DNA from 2 places in the Paenibacillus sp. FSL H3-0302 genome. Region 2 is predicted to be linked to the other one. Evidence: a T-box and tRNA genes for the amino acid it is inferred to sense, from the RefSeq annotation. Region 2 holds a T-box; the other holds one or more tRNA genes.
What was found. The T-box of region 2 lies ahead of argS (arginine--tRNA ligase). A T-box ahead of a tRNA ligase gene usually reads a tRNA of that ligase, here a tRNA-Arg.

Region 1: it encodes a tRNA-Arg, which carries the amino acid that the T-box ahead of argS (arginine--tRNA ligase) is inferred to sense. The anticodon was not compared.

What each region holds. Positions count from the first base shown of each region.
Region 1 is NZ_CP150284.1:180,364-188,873, reverse strand. It holds gene MHH50_RS00930 (phosphoglycerate kinase) at 1-670, opposite strand, end outside; gene gap (type I glyceraldehyde-3-phosphate dehydrogenase) at 787-1,797, opposite strand; gene MHH50_RS00920 (sugar-binding domain-containing protein) at 1,911-2,963, opposite strand; tRNA gene MHH50_RS00915 (tRNA-Arg) at 3,232-3,306, shown strand; gene clpP (ATP-dependent Clp endopeptidase proteolytic subunit ClpP) at 3,500-4,096, shown strand; gene MHH50_RS00905 (GDSL-type esterase/lipase family protein) at 4,186-4,824, opposite strand; gene MHH50_RS00900 (DUF4163 domain-containing protein) at 4,936-6,039, opposite strand; gene MHH50_RS00895 (SIMPL domain-containing protein) at 6,165-6,920, opposite strand; gene MHH50_RS00890 (HPr family phosphocarrier protein) at 7,090-7,359, opposite strand; gene whiA (DNA-binding protein WhiA) at 7,457-8,386, opposite strand; gene MHH50_RS00880 (YvcK family protein) at 8,432-8,510, opposite strand, start outside.
Region 2 is NZ_CP150284.1:5,604,378-5,612,887, reverse strand. It holds gene MHH50_RS25030 (cellobiose phosphorylase) at 1-2,540, shown strand, start outside; gene argS (arginine--tRNA ligase) at 2,602-4,467, opposite strand; T-box leader at 4,508-4,726, opposite strand; gene MHH50_RS25020 (hypothetical protein) at 4,976-5,335, shown strand; gene MHH50_RS25015 (collagen-like protein) at 5,373-7,886, shown strand; gene MHH50_RS25010 (exosporium glycoprotein BclB-related protein) at 8,317-8,510, shown strand, end outside.

The DNA of each region.
Region 1 (8,510 bases), 1.5 Mb from region 2:
TATAAGACAATCCACCGCCGATCAGGACGTTATCAGCCAAAGACAACAAGTTATCAATAACATCAATCTTGTCTTTAACTTTCGAACCACCGATGATCGCAGTGAAAGGACGTTCTGGGTTAGAAAGAGCTTTACCAAGAACGGACAATTCTTTCTCCATCAAAAGACCGGATACAGCTGGTAAGAAATGAGCGATACCTTCTGTCGATGCATGTGCACGGTGAGCCGCACCAAACGCATCATTAACAAACAAATCAGCCAATTCAGCGAATTGTTTAGCCAGTTCAGGATCGTTTTTCTCTTCACCTGGGTAGAAGCGAACATTCTCAAGTACAAGTACGTCGCCTTCGCCTAGCTCAGCGATTTTTGCTTTTACAGCTTCGCCAATTGCTTCGTCAGCTTTAGCTACTGGTTTGCCAAGGAGCTCGGACAGACGTTCAGCAGCAGTAGTCAAACGCATGGAATCTACGAATTCGCCTTTAGGACGACCCATATGACTCGCAAGAATGATCTTTGCACCGTTCTCGATCAAATATTTAATGGTTGGAAGTGTTTCGCGAATACGAGTATCATCAGTAATTTTACCGTCTTCTACAGGTACGTTGAAATCCACGCGTACAAATACGCGCTTACCCTTTACTTCTACATCACGGACGCTTTTTTTGTTCATGATTAATTCCTCCACACCCAAAATTGTTTCTAGCAGGAAACAAGAAATACATTTAGAAAGAGCGGAAACAAGGAATTTCTGTTTCCGCTCTATAGATGTTGCTTATATCAAGTCAATTACTTAGCGATTTTAGCGAATTTCTCCAAAGTACGAACCAATTGTGCAGTGTAGGACATTTCATTGTCATACCAAGCAACAGTTTTAACCAGTTGTTTGTCGCCAACAGTCAATACTTTAGTTTGTGTAGCATCGAACAGGGATCCGAAAGTCATACCTTTGATGTCGGAAGATACGATTTCATCTTCAGTGTAACCATAAGTGTCTGGATCGGAAGCTGCTTTCATTGCTGCGTTGATTTCTTCAACAGTAACGCTCTTATCAAGAACAGTTACAAGTTCAGTCAGGGAACCAGTTGCAACTGGAACACGTTGAGCTGCACCATCCAATTTACCTTTAAGTTCTGGAATAACCAGACCGATTGCTTTAGCAGCACCAGTAGTGTTAGGAATGATGTTCTCAGCTGCTGCACGAGCGCGTCTGAAGTCACCTTTAGCATGTGGAGCATCCAAAGTGTTTTGGTCGCCAGTGTAAGCATGAATTGTAGTCATCAAGCCTTCAACGATACCGAACTTGTCGTTCAGTACTTTTGCCATTGGAGCTAGGCAGTTAGTTGTGCAAGATGCGCCGGAAATAACAGTCTCAGTACCATCAAGAATGTCATCGTTAACGTTGTAAACGACAGTTTTCATGTCGCCAGTAGCTGGAGCGGAGATAACTACTTTCTTAGCTCCACCTTTCAAGTGTTTTTCAGCTGCTTCTTTAGTTGTGAAGAAACCTGTGCACTCAAGTACGATATCAACGCCTAGGTCGCCCCATGGCAATTCTTCAGGGTTGCGGTTAGCAAGAACCTTAACTTCTTTACCATTGACTTTGAAGAAGCCATCATGCACTTCAACATCACCTTGGAATTTACCTTGAGTTGTATCATATTTAAGCAAATGAGCAAGCATCTTAGCGTCAGTCAAGTCGTTGATTGCTACCACTTCGATACCTTCTACATTTTGAATACGGCGGAAAGCAAGGCGTCCAATACGTCCAAAACCGTTAATTCCAACTTTTACACTCATTGAATAGTTCCTCCTAGAATTCGTTTTATTTATTCAAAACAGACGGTGAGGTCTGTCATGACAACAATGTTAAGTATGATGCAAGAAGTATGTTATTGCCTGCAATCTAAAAACTACGAAGATAGCTGTAGTTGATTGTCAATTTCCTTGCCTATTTCTACTGCAGCAGCCTCGTCCGTGACGAGAATATTCTCCTGCCCGAAACGCAGCATGGCATGAATGGCTTTGGCCTTGGGTTTGCCTCCTGCAATACCGATGACTTTCTCTGTCCGGATAATATCTTCTAGACGTAGACCCATCGTAAGCATGGTATGGACAACCTGACCCTCTTCATTGAAATAATAGCCAAAAGATTCGGCCACTGCCCCTTCACCCTGGATTTCCGAGACTGTAGCCTCGTCCAGTTTGCGGCGGCGGGTCATTTCAATGGCATCCCCAATCCCATGTACAATAATACGCGAACTACGGATGGTTTGTACAATCTCTCCAATATTAGAGTCAAGTGCCAGCGATTGGTATGCATCCCCGCTAAGCAAATCAGGGACATGCAACAACCGGTAGTTGGCTCCAACTCGCTTTGCCATGGTTGAGGCAATCGTGTTGGCTTGAATCTCCATACTCTCTCCTAATCCTCCACGCGCCGGAACAAACCAAGCGTTCTTATAGGAAAGGGACAACGGCGGTGCCAGTTGATCAGCCATATCGGCAAGCGTCGATCCACCTGTGACGGCAACTGTATCATCTGCGCGAAGTATACTCAGCAGCGCTTTCGCACCCGCTCGGCCAAGCTCTCGTTTGGTGAACGGCGATGACTCACAATCACCCGGTACTACAATAACTTTATCCAGACCATACGTTGCTCGAATTTTCTCTTCCAGCTCATCCAGACCAAATAGGCTCTTAACAACCGGCTCTAGCAAATCAAGCAGTCTACGTCCAGCAGCGCTAATGCGCATGCCAACACTCTCGATCTCAATAAGCCCTTGCGATTTCAGAAGATCCGTCTCGGCACGCAGTACCCGCTCAGTCATATCTAGCGAAGCGGCTAGCGTTCTGCGCCCAATAATATCGGACAGCATGATCTGATGAAGAATCGTGTACCGTCTCTTAAGGGTTTCCATGAGATCAGGCAGAAGCTGCTTTTGGATATCTAATAAATTACGCATACTTTCACTCCTGCAACTTCGTCTTCCTCTATTCCCTTGTTCATGGTCTCAAAACGTCCCGGGTAAACTTTTTAAGTCCCACCCATATTCTAACCAAATATTGCTCGAAGCGCAAGTCTTCCGAGAGTAGAATTCTCAAGCGCTTGTCTTCTTATACATTAATAAGGTCAGAAAAAGATATAGCGCCCGATGCCTGTCCCTAGAGCGCTTGTCCAGTATTAATATTACATTGCAATTGTGTAAAAATTGTATTATAATCATTTTTGTTGCGCCCGTGGTCCAATGGATATGACGTAGGCCTCCGAAGCCTGAGATCCAAGTTCGATTCTTGGCGGGCGCGCCATTAATTTCATTTTTGCACATAATTTAGTAGTGCCTATACTACTACTTAACCAAAGAGCCGCTTGTCGGCTCTTTTTTTTGAATATAAGTTTGACTTTCTTTGACTTTTTGTTTGAATTTGTTTATCATGTGGGTAATACGGCAAGAGTAAAAATGAATACATTTGAAGAACCAATATCAAGGAGGTTTTCCACGTGAGTTATATTCCTATGGTAGTAGAACAGAGCAACCGCGGCGAGCGCGCTTATGACATCTATTCCCGCCTGCTGAAGGACCGCATCATTTTCCTTGGAACGGAGGTTAATGACGTGGTAGCCAATTCTATCATCGCACAAATGCTGTTCTTGGCTGCCGAAGATCCTGACAAGGACATTCACCTTTACGTGAATAGCCCAGGCGGTTCCATTACTGCAGGTATGGCTATTTTTGATACAATGCAGTACATTAAACCAGACGTTTCCACCATCTGTGTGGGTATGGCAGCTTCCATGGGAGCTTTCCTGCTAAACGCTGGCGCCAAAGGCAAACGTTTCGCACTGCCTAACAGCGAGATCATGATCCACCAGCCTCTGGGTGGTGCTCAAGGTCAAGCAACGGACATTGAAATCCGTGCCCGCCGCATCCTCAAATTGCGCGATAAGCTGAACCGTATTCTAGCAGAACGTACGGGCCAACCTCTAGAACGTATTGAGAAGGATACAGATCGCGACTACTTCATGACTGCTGCAGACGCGGCTGAATACGGTATCGTAGATAAAGTAATCGAGAAGACATTGCCTAGCGGTGTGTAAGCTATAAAGTAAAAATATAAAGAGGCTGTGCTCTATCCGTTATGGTTAGAGCACAGCCTCTTTATATTTTATAGAAGACCTAAATCCAATTAAGCCAGCCCGCCATAACCTAGCGCATCCAGCTTCTCGGCAATTACGCGATAACCCCGGCCATTCGGATGCAAATGATCAATGGATAACAGCCCTCTCTCATTTCCTGCGAACTCACTGTAAATCGAAGCAAATCCACATACTCGGCTGCTGTACTGTGCTGCGTATTGATTAAACTGCCTGACCCACTCTGTCGCACCAACCACCTGAGGATAGGGGTTATATAATCCCACAATTCTAATGATAAAAGGTCTACGCGTCCTCGCCTTCAATTGTATAAGGATATTCATAATTGCAGAGAAATTTTGTTTGCATTCCTGAAGCGATCTGCGCAGTTCTGCGGATAAGTTGCCTTGCTGTCTTGCTGCTGATTTGGCCGCGTGAATCAAATCATTACCACCGATAGACACAGTGATGATATCGGCTTCTCGAACGGCTTCACGCATCATGGAATTTCCGCGCAGCCTCTGCTCCAGCTCTGAAGTAGTCATTCCGTTCACGCCTAAATTCGTAGAGGCTACAGTAGTCCGCAGTCTCCCTTCTGCCATTCTACGGTACACCGGAACAAAACCGTTACCTGGCAGAGCACCAAATCCAGTCGTCAAGGAATCGCCAATTGCAGTATATTGGTAGCCCATAGCTCTCCCCCGTTCATAAACTAGTTACTCCCTTTAGCATATGAACAAGAGACAACTCTGGTAAGGGGGAGATGTCTTGTGCCGACATTAGCGGAGACGAAGAGTTTCCATTTATTTCATGCCAGCAAACGGGCTACTGCCATCCGGCAAAAGCTCTTTGAAACTAAAAGTATACTCAGGGAAGCCTGCAGCATACGCTGTGTACTCATATAATTGGAAGAACAGAACAACCTTGTCGTCCTTCAGATAGAAATATTTCTCCGTATTCAATCCGTTGAATCCTCCCAAATAACTATCCTCTGCCTTCAGTAGCTTGCTCAGCTTTGCATTCAGCTGTTTTTTGTAGTTTGGATTAGCTCCAAACAGGTCGCCCAACAGTAGACGCTTACCATCCTTAAGCGAGAAGGTGAAGGCTTCACGGTTAGTCATTCCATGGGCGCCGCCCGTATCACTATACTGATGCATCACTATGCTGATCACACCATTCTGATTGTAGGTCACTACATAACCTGAATCATAGGTGTATTTGGGCTCTGCTCCATCTCGATCGGAGATATCCTGTTCTGCACCCGCCGCGAATTTCATAACACTTTCCTTCAAAGTATTATTAATAGCTTGTTGCGCACTGGAGTTGCCCAATCCACTGATCTTCGGATAATCAAGCTGAATAAAAGCTTCTGCCCGATCTTTAGCATAAGTTTCCGTGGTTACCGTCAGCGCGTTCTGCGGTCTGTTCACCACATTCAGCATACTGGCGGCCCGACTCCAATCTACCTTATAACCCATATAATCATTTAACAATCCTGATGGAACATAGAGGCGATTATTAATTAACTTCCCTTCATACTCTCGAATGAAATAGTTGTTCACCCACACAGAAGTACCGTAGCTGGATAACATCAACTTGGCCTTGGCCGATCCTTTTCCAATCATGTACGCATTTTCCTTCTTATCATACACAAGCGGTAATCCCAACACATCTCGCATAAAAGTTAGGGGAATCCAGGCCAGTCCTTCCTTCAAAATACCTTCCTGCAACGAATTTATCCCGTTTGCCTTTAAAACGATACGCGAATCAATAGCTATATTCTCCGTTTTACTAGCTGCTGCATAACCCGTTTCGCTGGGCAGCAGACCTCCACCAAACAATAAACCTGCTGACATCAGACCTATGCCCCATTTGCGTGCTGATTCTTTTGAAATAATATTCATCATCTTATTTTTCCTCTCCTTTCCAATTTATTAAACAGAATCGTAGAGAACTTACACAAAAAAAGAGGCGCCCCCCACTATTACTAGTGGAAGACACCTCTCCTCTCTGCATTCACCTTGTTCTGATACTATTTCAATTCATACATTACGCTCAGCTGAGTTGTAACTTTAACTACTCCGGGTTGCACGGATGTGCTTGCACCAGCATCTGCTGCAGCCATATTCATTTTTAGATTCTGTTCAAAATAAACCGGAGTGATATCGCCATCATTTTGGCTGACCGTGATCACTTGACCCAAGCTGCGTTTAGCTGCCTTAGCAATAGCCCCTGCTTTAACATCTGCATTCGCCATCGCTTTTTCAATCACCTGAGCTTCAAATGCAGAAGTATCTTCCACAGAAAAACGTGCATTTCCGATATTATTCGCCCCTGCCGCAGATGCAGCGTCCAGCAATTCACCAACCTTGGTCAGATCTCTATAAGACACTAACAGCGTATGATTGGCGTTGTACCCCTTCACTTGCTGTCCTTCTTTTTCGCTGTAACTATAATTGGGTTGCACATAAAACTGCGTGCTTTGAATATCTTTATCTGCAATTTTCCAAGTATTCTTCAGTAAAGTCATAATCTTCTGAATTTTAGCGGCATTGGTCTTCTGCGCTTCTTGCGCAGTTGTGGCCGTAGTATCCACACCGATGGACAAGTATACGATATCCGGCTTGAGGGACAATTCGCCTTTACCTACTACACTAACGACATTTTTCTGCACTTCATCTGCGTAAGCCTTTGCAGGACCTTGGAAAACACCACTCATGCTGATCCCTCCAATTAACAAACTCCCTACGATCATCACTGAACCAATTTTCTTCAATAAACCTTTCATATTTGCCAGCCCCTTTCATTTCTTGTGATTTGTTATTATCCTCTAGACGAGTCTTTTTGGTAAATGTTGCACGTTCTCCATCTATTTTTTGGTATTAAAAAAAGCCCCGAAGGGCTTTTGGTCATGCGATAAATAAAGTCTTCCTAGCAGAAACGATGTTGTCTTCCTATTATTGGTTCTCAAGCTCTTCTTTGCTGACCAGACTTGTCAAAGCGTTTACAGCTTGATCGGCATCCGCACCGTCCGCGCTAATGTAAATCTCCGTGCCGGAACTGATAGCGAGGCTCATAATCCCCATAATACTTTTAGCATTTACTTTTTTATCATCTTTTTCCACGAAAATCTCCGACGAAAACTTGTTAGCTTCTTGCACAAACAATGCTGCCGGTCGGGCATGAAGCCCTGTCTTCAACCGAACAACTACCGGGTGCTTTGTCATGAAACGCTTACCCCCTAATTGAGTTCTCCCCAAAAGTTTCACATTAATTTTATATTATTATATCATTATAACGTAAACCACACTAGAAAAAAAGTAATTAGCCGCCTCGAACCTTGTCCGCCAGCTCATCAATCTTACGAAGCCGATGATTTACTCCCGACTTACTGACTGTACCTTTGAGCATTTCACCAACCTCCTTGAGGTTGATATCTGGATGCGCCATTCGAATTTCTGCTACTTCACGCAGTTTATCCGGCAAATTCTCCAGTCCCATTTCTCGCTGCAACAGCTTGATATTTTCAATCTGCCGCACCGCAGCACTTATTGTTTTGTTGAGATTTGCGGTCTCGCAGTTCACGATCCGATTCACGGAATTACGCATATCGCGCATAATTCTTACATCCTCAAATTTGAACAGCGCCTGATGCGCTCCAATCAAACTTAAGAATTCAATAATCTTCTCGCCTTCTTTAATGTAAAGAATGAACCCTTTTTTACGTTCAATACAGCGTGCGTTTAGGTGGAATTCCCCAGCCAGATCCACTAATGCTTTACAATGTTCCTCATACATCGAGGAAATCTCCAAATGGTAGGAGGAGCCTTCCGGATTATTAACCGATCCGCCAGCCAGAAAGGCACCGCGTAAATAAGCACGCTTGCAGCAGTTATTCCCAACAATCTCATCATCAATACCATCGGTAAAAATAAATCCTTCCGACACAATTCTAAGATCCTTTAGGATCTCTTGTACACGGTTTGGGATTCTGACGATATAGACGTTATTTTTCTTCAAACGCATTTTTTTACGCACGAGTAGCTCAATATGGACCTGGTAATATTTCTTAAGTAAAGAATATACCCGCCTTGCAATCGCGGCGTTCTCCGTCGAAATGTCGAGAATAACCTTTTTGCTTGAAAGCTGCACAGATCCATTCATACGGATAAGCGCTGACATTTCCGCCTTCTCGCAGCAGGGTTCACTCTCCACCATCGTCAGCTCTTTTTTGGTAAGGGCCGCAAAAGACAAGGGTCTCACCTCTTTCTTGATAAGTACTTCGTTCTCATCTATAAGTTATACCCTAGGGTTTCTGTTTATCCAATCCTGCACAAGCTGATAAATGTGATGACTAAGCTTATCGGTATCATGTCTC
Region 2 (8,510 bases):
AAGATTTACCTTTAGAAGCTGAAGCAGCACTTGAACGTTCTTTCTTCTCGAAGGAGCTGGGAGCACCGCTGGCTGCAGATTCGCTGACAGAGAAAGAGATCGGGGTCTTGTTTCCGGTTCGTTATCAGGAGGAGAGAGAAGGAGACACACTACTTTCCTTTTTCACGGAGAATTATGAGCACGTAGTATTAAAAGAGAAAGAAATGCGCGTAGAACGGCCACACGGCCATATCCTGATGAGTGGGGATAACGCTCGACTTAATGATAAGGTCATCACAACAACTTCTTATATGTACGGGATCTTTAACTCCCAAGTGGTAATTGGAAATACCAATTTCAACAAGCTAATGTCCAATCCAAGAAATGCGCTTAACATTCCAAAAGCTTCAGGACAACGCATTTATGTAGAGTGGAACGGTGAATATCGTTTGCTGACCATGCCTTCTCTATTTGAGGTTGGTTTCAACTATGCTCGTTGGTATTACAGAACAGATGGTGAATGCTTCATTATTACGAACTACACCACCGAAGATTCGCCGGAGATATTCCTGAATGTGCGTTCGGAAAGCGGACGAGCTTATCGTTATTTAGTCACTAATCAAATCACCATGAACGTTAATGAATACGAGCTTCCATATCAATCTAAGCAAGAAGGTGGAGCAGTAATCTTCTCCGCTGACAGAAGCGCACTAAGTGCTGGTGAATATCCCGACTTACAGTATAAATTACAGGTACAGGGTGCGGAGTTAACTCTGCAGGATGAAGGTAGACTTGTCTCTCCGGTTCAACCAACTGAAGCACCGTTAGCAGTACTGGAGCTGTCTGCCAGCAGTGAATGGACCTTGAATATTCAAGGCCTTCTGGATGGTAAGTCACTTGCTCCAAGAAATCGTTCAGCTGAGGAAGAGATTTCTGCTTATCGCGCGTTTTATGCTGGTGTGATGAATGGCTTCCGCCTGACGCTTGGGGACGGAACAGAAGGTGAACTGTTTAAGGTTAACGCTCTGACTTGGTGGTACACACATAACATGCTGGTTCACTATTCGGTTCCACATGGTTTAGAGCAATATGGTGGCGCTGCTTGGGGAACCCGGGATGTATGTCAGGGACCTGTGGAATATTTCATGGCTACGCAAAAATACGAACAGGTTCGTGAAATTTTGCTGACGCTGTATAGTCATCAATATGAAGATGATGGCAACTGGCCACAGTGGTTCATGTTTGATAAATACACGAAGATACAACAAGAAGAAAGTCATGGAGATATTATTGTATGGCCGCTTAAGGTGCTTGGAGACTACTTGGCAGTAACTCAGGATTACAGCATCTTGGGAGCAACAGTACCGTATACCCGTAAGCACAGCTTTGACTTTACAGAAGAAAAGGCGACGTTGCTGGATCACGCACGGAAGGAAATTGCTTATATTAAGGATCATTTCCTGCATGACACACATCTGTCTTCTTACGGTGATGGAGACTGGGATGATACGCTCCAGCCTGCAAATCCACAGCTGAAGCAGTATATGGTCAGCAGTTGGACAGTGGCACTTACCTATCAGACACTTAATCAGTTCTCAGAGGTGCTTCGTTCAGTTGATCAAGCTGAGGCAGAGGAACTGAAGGCGATGGTGGAAGGGATCCGTAAGGATTTCCATACTCATATGCTTCAATCCGAAGTGATTCCTGGCTTCCTGTATATGGAAGACCCTGAGCAAATTAAACTTATGGTGCACCCAAGTGACACAGAAACAGGTATTCAGTACCGTCTGCTGCCTATGACGCGCAGTATGATCAGTGAGCTGCTTACTCCGGAACAGGCCGAAGCACACTATGATGTCATTCAGGATAAACTATTCTGCCCTGATGGTGTGCGTCTGATGAATCGTCCAGCTCAATATGTTGGCGGGGTCAGCACTCATTTCAAACGTGCGGAGCAAGCGGCTAACTTTGGCCGGGAAATTGGACTTCAGTATGTGCATGCACATATCCGTTATGTAGAGGCTATGGCCAAGCTCGGTAAAACCGATCAGGTCTGGAAGGGTCTGGCAGCGATTAATCCGATCGGAATCCGCGATGTGGTGCCAAACGCTGAACTACGTCAAGCTAACTCCTATTTCAGTAGCTCGGATGGTAAATTTAACACCCGTTATGAGGCACAGGAGAATTTCGATAAACTGCGCAATGGTGACGTAGCTGTTAAAGGTGGCTGGAGAATCTATTCCAGCGGTCCTGGGATCTATATGAACCAGTTAATCTCGAATGCACTGGGGATCCGTACGGAAGGTGGAGACTTAATTGTTGACCCTATTCTGCCGGAATCGCTGGATGGAATGCACTTTAGCTTTGAATATGCAGGCACTAAGGTAGACTTTATCTATCACCTTACAGGTCGTGAGATTAGTCAAATTACTATCAATGGTACGGAAGTGCAAACAGAAGGTACACCTAACCGCTATCGTAGTGGTGGTGTTCGCATCAAACGTGCGGACTTTGATCGTCTCAGCACGGAAGCTGGAAATGTGATAGAGATTTATAAGTAACATTATATATAGAAGGGCAATCTCCGCGTTAAACGCGGAAATTGCCCTTTTTTTGTGTTTTTTACATTCGGCTCGGTGTCGGTAACCCAAGCACTTCGAGCACATCTCCCAAGATGTCCTTGAATCTTGAAGTGAGCCAGAGGCGGAATTTGATCGTAGCTGGATCTCCTTTTAGAATCGGACATCCAGAATAGAAGTTGTTGAACAGTGTAGCTAAGGTATGTGCGTAAGTGCAGAGCGTATTTGGCGTTAACTCTATACTTGCTGAATGTAATATCTCCGGCCAGAGGCTTAGCTGTCTTAGCAGGGCAAGCTCTGCTTTTTCCAATTCGGAAGGGAACTGAAGCTGTGCGGCAGCTGTAAGGATTGGGATCGTAGCTTTACTCAAAACGCTTGTCGCACGCGCAAAAGTATACATCAGATAAACTCCGGTATTGCCGGATATTTCGGTAGCCTGTTTGAAATCAAACACGATTTCCGTTCCTAAATTAAACCGCAGCAGATAGTAGCGAATCGCAGCAGTGGCAATCAATCGGCTGGAGAGGCCGTCTTTATCGGAACGTGAGTGCTCAATGTTCTGTTCCATAAGCTCCACCAAATCGCTTACCTTAATCCCGATTCCCTGACGTCCGGACATAGCATAAGAAGATTTGCCTTCTGAAATATCTATACCCAGCTCGGCCGCCGAAGCGGGACTAAGAGATACAACACCATAGCTCACATGATGGAGTTTGTCTGCTTGCTCGTTATAACCTAGTGCCCCTAAGGCTTGCTTAACCATCTGTTGTGGATATTCCTGTCTGTAATCGATCACATTGATGACTCTGTCCGCCTGCCCATAAGATTCTTGGGTTCCAGTTAATCCAGTTGTCCATAAACCGGACGAGAATTCGCTAAAGGAGAAATCTTTGGTCAAAAGACCAAATTTCCAGAGATGATAGGCAATATCTTTGGCTGTATACGTTAAAATCCCATTCGAACGCACCAGCACCTTATCGAGCTGATGCTCCTCTGAATCCGCTCCAATGTTAGCCTCTGTTCTTTGCTTCAGCACCCAGCAGCCTGCGAGTTTACCTTCAGTCTCTTGTACAAAAACGGCTGTCTGCTTCAGTAGCTCAGCTGCGGCTGCCCAAAATCCCTCTTTTAAAATACTGCTCTCCCATACCAGCAAATCATAATAAATTCCAAAATGTTTCATTTCCTCTACATGCTCTCTAACGATGCGTTCAGCTACAAGGTTGCCCAGCCAGGCTTCGTTACCGCCCCCTTGTTCAAGGGAGTGCAGTATATCTGTGCGCTTATGTGTCATCTCAGGGTTCAGCGCATATTCTTTGTTCACTTTGGCATAAAGATCCCAGCAAAAATCACCGAAACGTTGGTGTTCCCCTTCTAAAGATATATTTAATAATCCAACAACTGTATCCGCCAGCTGATTGCCGAGATCATCAATGTAGTTATGGACCTCTACGTTATACCCAGTTCTTTTCATAATTCTGACTAGAGTATCGCCGATACAGGCGTTTCTTAGATGACCTACGTGAGCGGCTTTGTTGGGGTTGATAGAAGTGTGCTCGATGATGACTTTTTCCCCAGTGCTGGCAGGCAGTTCAAAGGAATGTTCAGCCCAGCTTTGCCAATTCATATACAAATTGATAAATCCGGGAGCAGCGACTTCAACTTTTTGTAAAAGACCGGCGAGGCGCCCTTGGAATTGAAGCTCTGCTTTCACTAATTCTGCTATGACCATTGGGGATTTACGTAGAGTTTTGGCTAGCTGCATAGCGATATTGCATGAATAATCACCATGCTCTAGATTAGCTGGCTGTTCGATCAGAATGGCAATGTCCTCTGGATAGTCAGCTCCTAAGGTATTGAATACACGTTGTACACTGTGCTCGATTCCGTCTTTGATGATTTGATTTAACATGGTATACCCTCCTTTGAAAATACAAAAAAGCCCTCGTCTCAAAAGAGACGAGGGCTTTAGCGCTCGCGGTACCACTCTCGTTGCTGAACAAGTTGTTCAGCCACCTTACGGGATAACGGCCTTCAGCCGGGACTTCCTACTAAGGTTCAGAAGTCCATCTCACGGGTGCGCTTCATTAAAGGGATCTGTACCGGCTTACACTCTCCCGGCTCGCTGAGGACTAGATCTCGTTAACTACTCTCCCGCTCATCGATGCTTAATTAATTTTTACCAGTATACCTAATATTTCATAAAAAGCAATAGTGGTTAGCTTCTTAACAATCTTGGTTGCTCTTTGTTGTTAGCTTATCAGTTTAGTAGATTATAAATTTGGAAAAAGAAGGCTGTCTTGTTATAGGACCAGCTGTTCCTTTGCACAACAGTCCACACGCTAACTCAAGCCAAGGAATATTACTATACGGAGCCACTAATCTTTCAAATTGTAGTGGAAGGGAGGAGTGAATAAAACATGGCTATTTTTTCTACTGGACCTATAGATAACAGCCCGATCCTAGGGGTCAGACCGTCGCAACTGGTAACCGTAAAAGTAGTTAATCGGGATTCTCTTAATCCTTATAATCTAGTTATTCAAGGTTTCCTTCTTAACGGATCAAGAACGATGTATGTGAATGAAACAGTAAATCTAGCACCTAATCAAGTTTTAACTAAGAACTATTTTGCCGACTTGGACGCATTTGAATTTGTGTTTACAACAGTAGAAGCGGTTGAAGCAGAGGTTGGGATTTCAGTCTGGGGTAAACAGAACTCAGGGGCATTGGTAGATCCTCATCGCATAGTTGCGTGGGAGAAGCAGGCAGTATTAATTTAATAATTATTACAGTTAACGTTAAAGGAGTGATGAGAAATTGAGTTATTTATCTACCGGACCGATAGACAATAGTATGGTAGGGGGTGTAAGACCTACTCAGCATGTTACTGTCAAAATTGATAACCGAAGTGACATTGATTCATCAATGGCTCTTGTTCAAGGATACTATATGGATGGGACAAGAACTTTATATGTCAGCGAGCTGATAAATGTAGCACCTAATGAAGTTATAACACGTGATTATTATGCCGATTTTGATGCGTTTGAATTTATTTTTACAACTACAAGTCTGGTAGATGATCCGATTCAAATCTCAGTATGGGGAAAAAATAGCGTTGGCCAGATTGTGACTGCCCATCGACTTGTACATGCAGAATTGCTTGGTGTAACGCAAGGGATAACTGGCGCGACCGGGGCGACTGGTGCAACGGGAGCGGATGGAGCAACAGGAGCAACGGGAGCAGACGGAGCAACGGGAGCGACCGGCGCAGGAGAGACTGGGGCGACAGGTGCAGATGGAGTAACTGGTGCAACCGGGGCGACGGGAGCGGATGGAGCAACTGGAGCGACTGGAGCAGGAGAGACTGGGGCAACAGGTGCCGATGGAGCTACAGGTGCAACTGGTGCAACCGGAGCGGATGGAGTAACGGGTGCTACCGGAGCAGGAGAGACTGGGGCGACAGGTGCAACAGGGGCAGATGGTGCGACTGGTGCAACGGGAGCTGACGGAGCAACGGGTGCAACAGGAGCGACCGGAGCAGGAGAGACTGGGGCAACAGGAGCCGATGGAGCAACTGGCGCGACTGGTGCAACGGGAGCGGATGGAGCAACAGGAGCAACGGGAGCGACCGGAGCAGGAGAGACTGGGGCAACAGGAGCAGATGGAGCTACAGGAGCAACGGGAGCAGACGGAGCAACGGGAGCGACTGGAGCAGGAGAGACTGGAGCTACAGGAGCAGACGGAGTAACTGGGGCGACTGGTGCAACGGGAGCAGACGGAGCAACTGGAGCGACCGGAGCAGGAGAGACAGGTGCAACAGGTGCAGATGGAGTGACTGGTGCAACGGGAGCGGATGGAGCAACGGGTGCAACGGGAGCAGACGGAGCAACCGGGGCGACCGGAGCAGACGGAGCAACTGGAGCGACTGGAGTCGATGGAGCAACTGGGGCGACTGGTGCAACGGGAGCTGACGGAGCAACGGGTGCTACCGGAGCGACCGGAGCAGGAGAGACTGGGGCGACAGGAGCCGATGGAGCTACAGGTGCAACGGGAGCAACTGGAGCGGATGGAGCAACGGGTGCTACCGGAGCGACCGGAGCAGGAGAGACTGGAGCTACGGGTGCAACGGGAGCAACGGGAGCAGACGGAGCAACTGGAGCGACCGGAGCAGGAGAGACTGGAGCTACAGGAGCAGACGGAGTAACTGGTGCGACAGGAGCCGATGGAGTGACTGGTGCAACTGGAGCAACGGGAGCCGATGGAGCAACGGGTGCCACAGGAGCGACAGGAGCCGATGGAGTGACTGGTGCGACTGGTGCGACAGGAGCAGACGGAGTAACTGGTGCGACAGGAGCCGATGGAGTGACTGGTGCAACTGGAGCAACTGGAGCGACTGGAGCGACCGGAGCAACCGGAGCGACAGGAGTAGCTGGAGCAACCGGAGCAACCGGAGCAACGGGAGTAGCTGGAGCAACCGGAGCAACGGGTGAAGCTGGAGCGACTGGAGCAACGGGAGTAGCTGGGGCAACCGGAGCAACGGGTGAAGCTGGAGCGACTGGAGCAACGGGAGTAGCTGGGGCAACCGGAGCAACAGGAGTAGCTGGGGCAACCGGAGCAACAGGAGTAGCTGGTGTAACCGGAGCAACGGGTGAAACAGGAGTAACCGGAGCGACTGGAGTAGCTGGTGTAACCGGAGCAACGGGTGAAGCTGGAGTGACCGGAGCGACTGGAGTAGCAGGAGCAACGGGAGCAACAGGAGTAGCTGGAGTAACAGGAGCGACTGGAATAGCTGGTGTAACCGGAGCTACCGGAGCTACCGGAGTAACTGGAGCTACAGGTCCGAATATTCAACAAGAAGGGTTTTCTGCTTTCAAACCCTCATTGGCAATTTCCACATCTACACAATTAACTGGCTGGACTGTGACAACACCTTTTTATGATAGCCCGTCTTTCGACGAAGTTGGGGGAAATTATACCATTCCGACAACTGGTAGATATTCGATTGAAGCGACTATCAATTATTCCACAACTGCCTCACTTTCTATCAGTCTTGGTGCTGGAGTTAATCCGGCTTTCGTAGTTCAGAGAACTTCTCCTACTGCAACAAATCTGGTAAGTGGGTTGTTCCCAGTACTTGATGTGAATGTAGCGCTTATATTAGATTTGAGAGCAATTTTGGGAAGTGGTACTGTGACGCTAGCTGGAGAATTTGCATTAACCGCAGGTGATGTGATTGGCTTGTTCTATGTGGCAAATGGTTTGACGGTTCCTTTGAATTTGGGTGGAGCGAACTCAGCAGGTATCGTCTGGTCTGTTCATGAATTAACTTAAGCTTATTTATCTTCAAGTTCAGTGTTTATAACAGGGGTAATTCGGTAGCCGTTAGTGCGGCTCTCGGGTTACCCTCTGTTTTGTTGGCATATGTTATAAGTCGACTGGAACGTTGCTTATTAGATTCTTATTCTATTAAACCATTACAGATTTTTAGCTTATTTTAATAAATCAAATATGTGTAATAGTAGTTTTTAAATGGATGTCCACACCTTAATTCAAAATAAGAATAATACTATAAAGAGCCAAAAAATAGGAACTAATTTTCTAGGCTCATAGATTATCAACTTAGAGTAGGTAGGAGGAATGATTATAGATAAAACCACGTTTTTTACAAAGCTATTGAGGAGAATCTTGTTCGGTTGATTTGATTTTCGCAATTCAAATAATAAGCGTATTTTAAAATTCATAAAAAATGAGGTGTTGAAAATTGAGTCAACTATCTACTGGTCCTATAGAAAATAATCTGGTAGGCGGTGTAAGACCTACTCAGCTTGTTACTCTTAAAATTGTCAATCAGAGTGATGATACTCCGTCAACGGTTCAAGTCGAAGGCTATTATATGAATGGGACAAGAACTTTATATGTAAGTGAACAGGTTAATTTAGCTCCTAATCAAGTGGT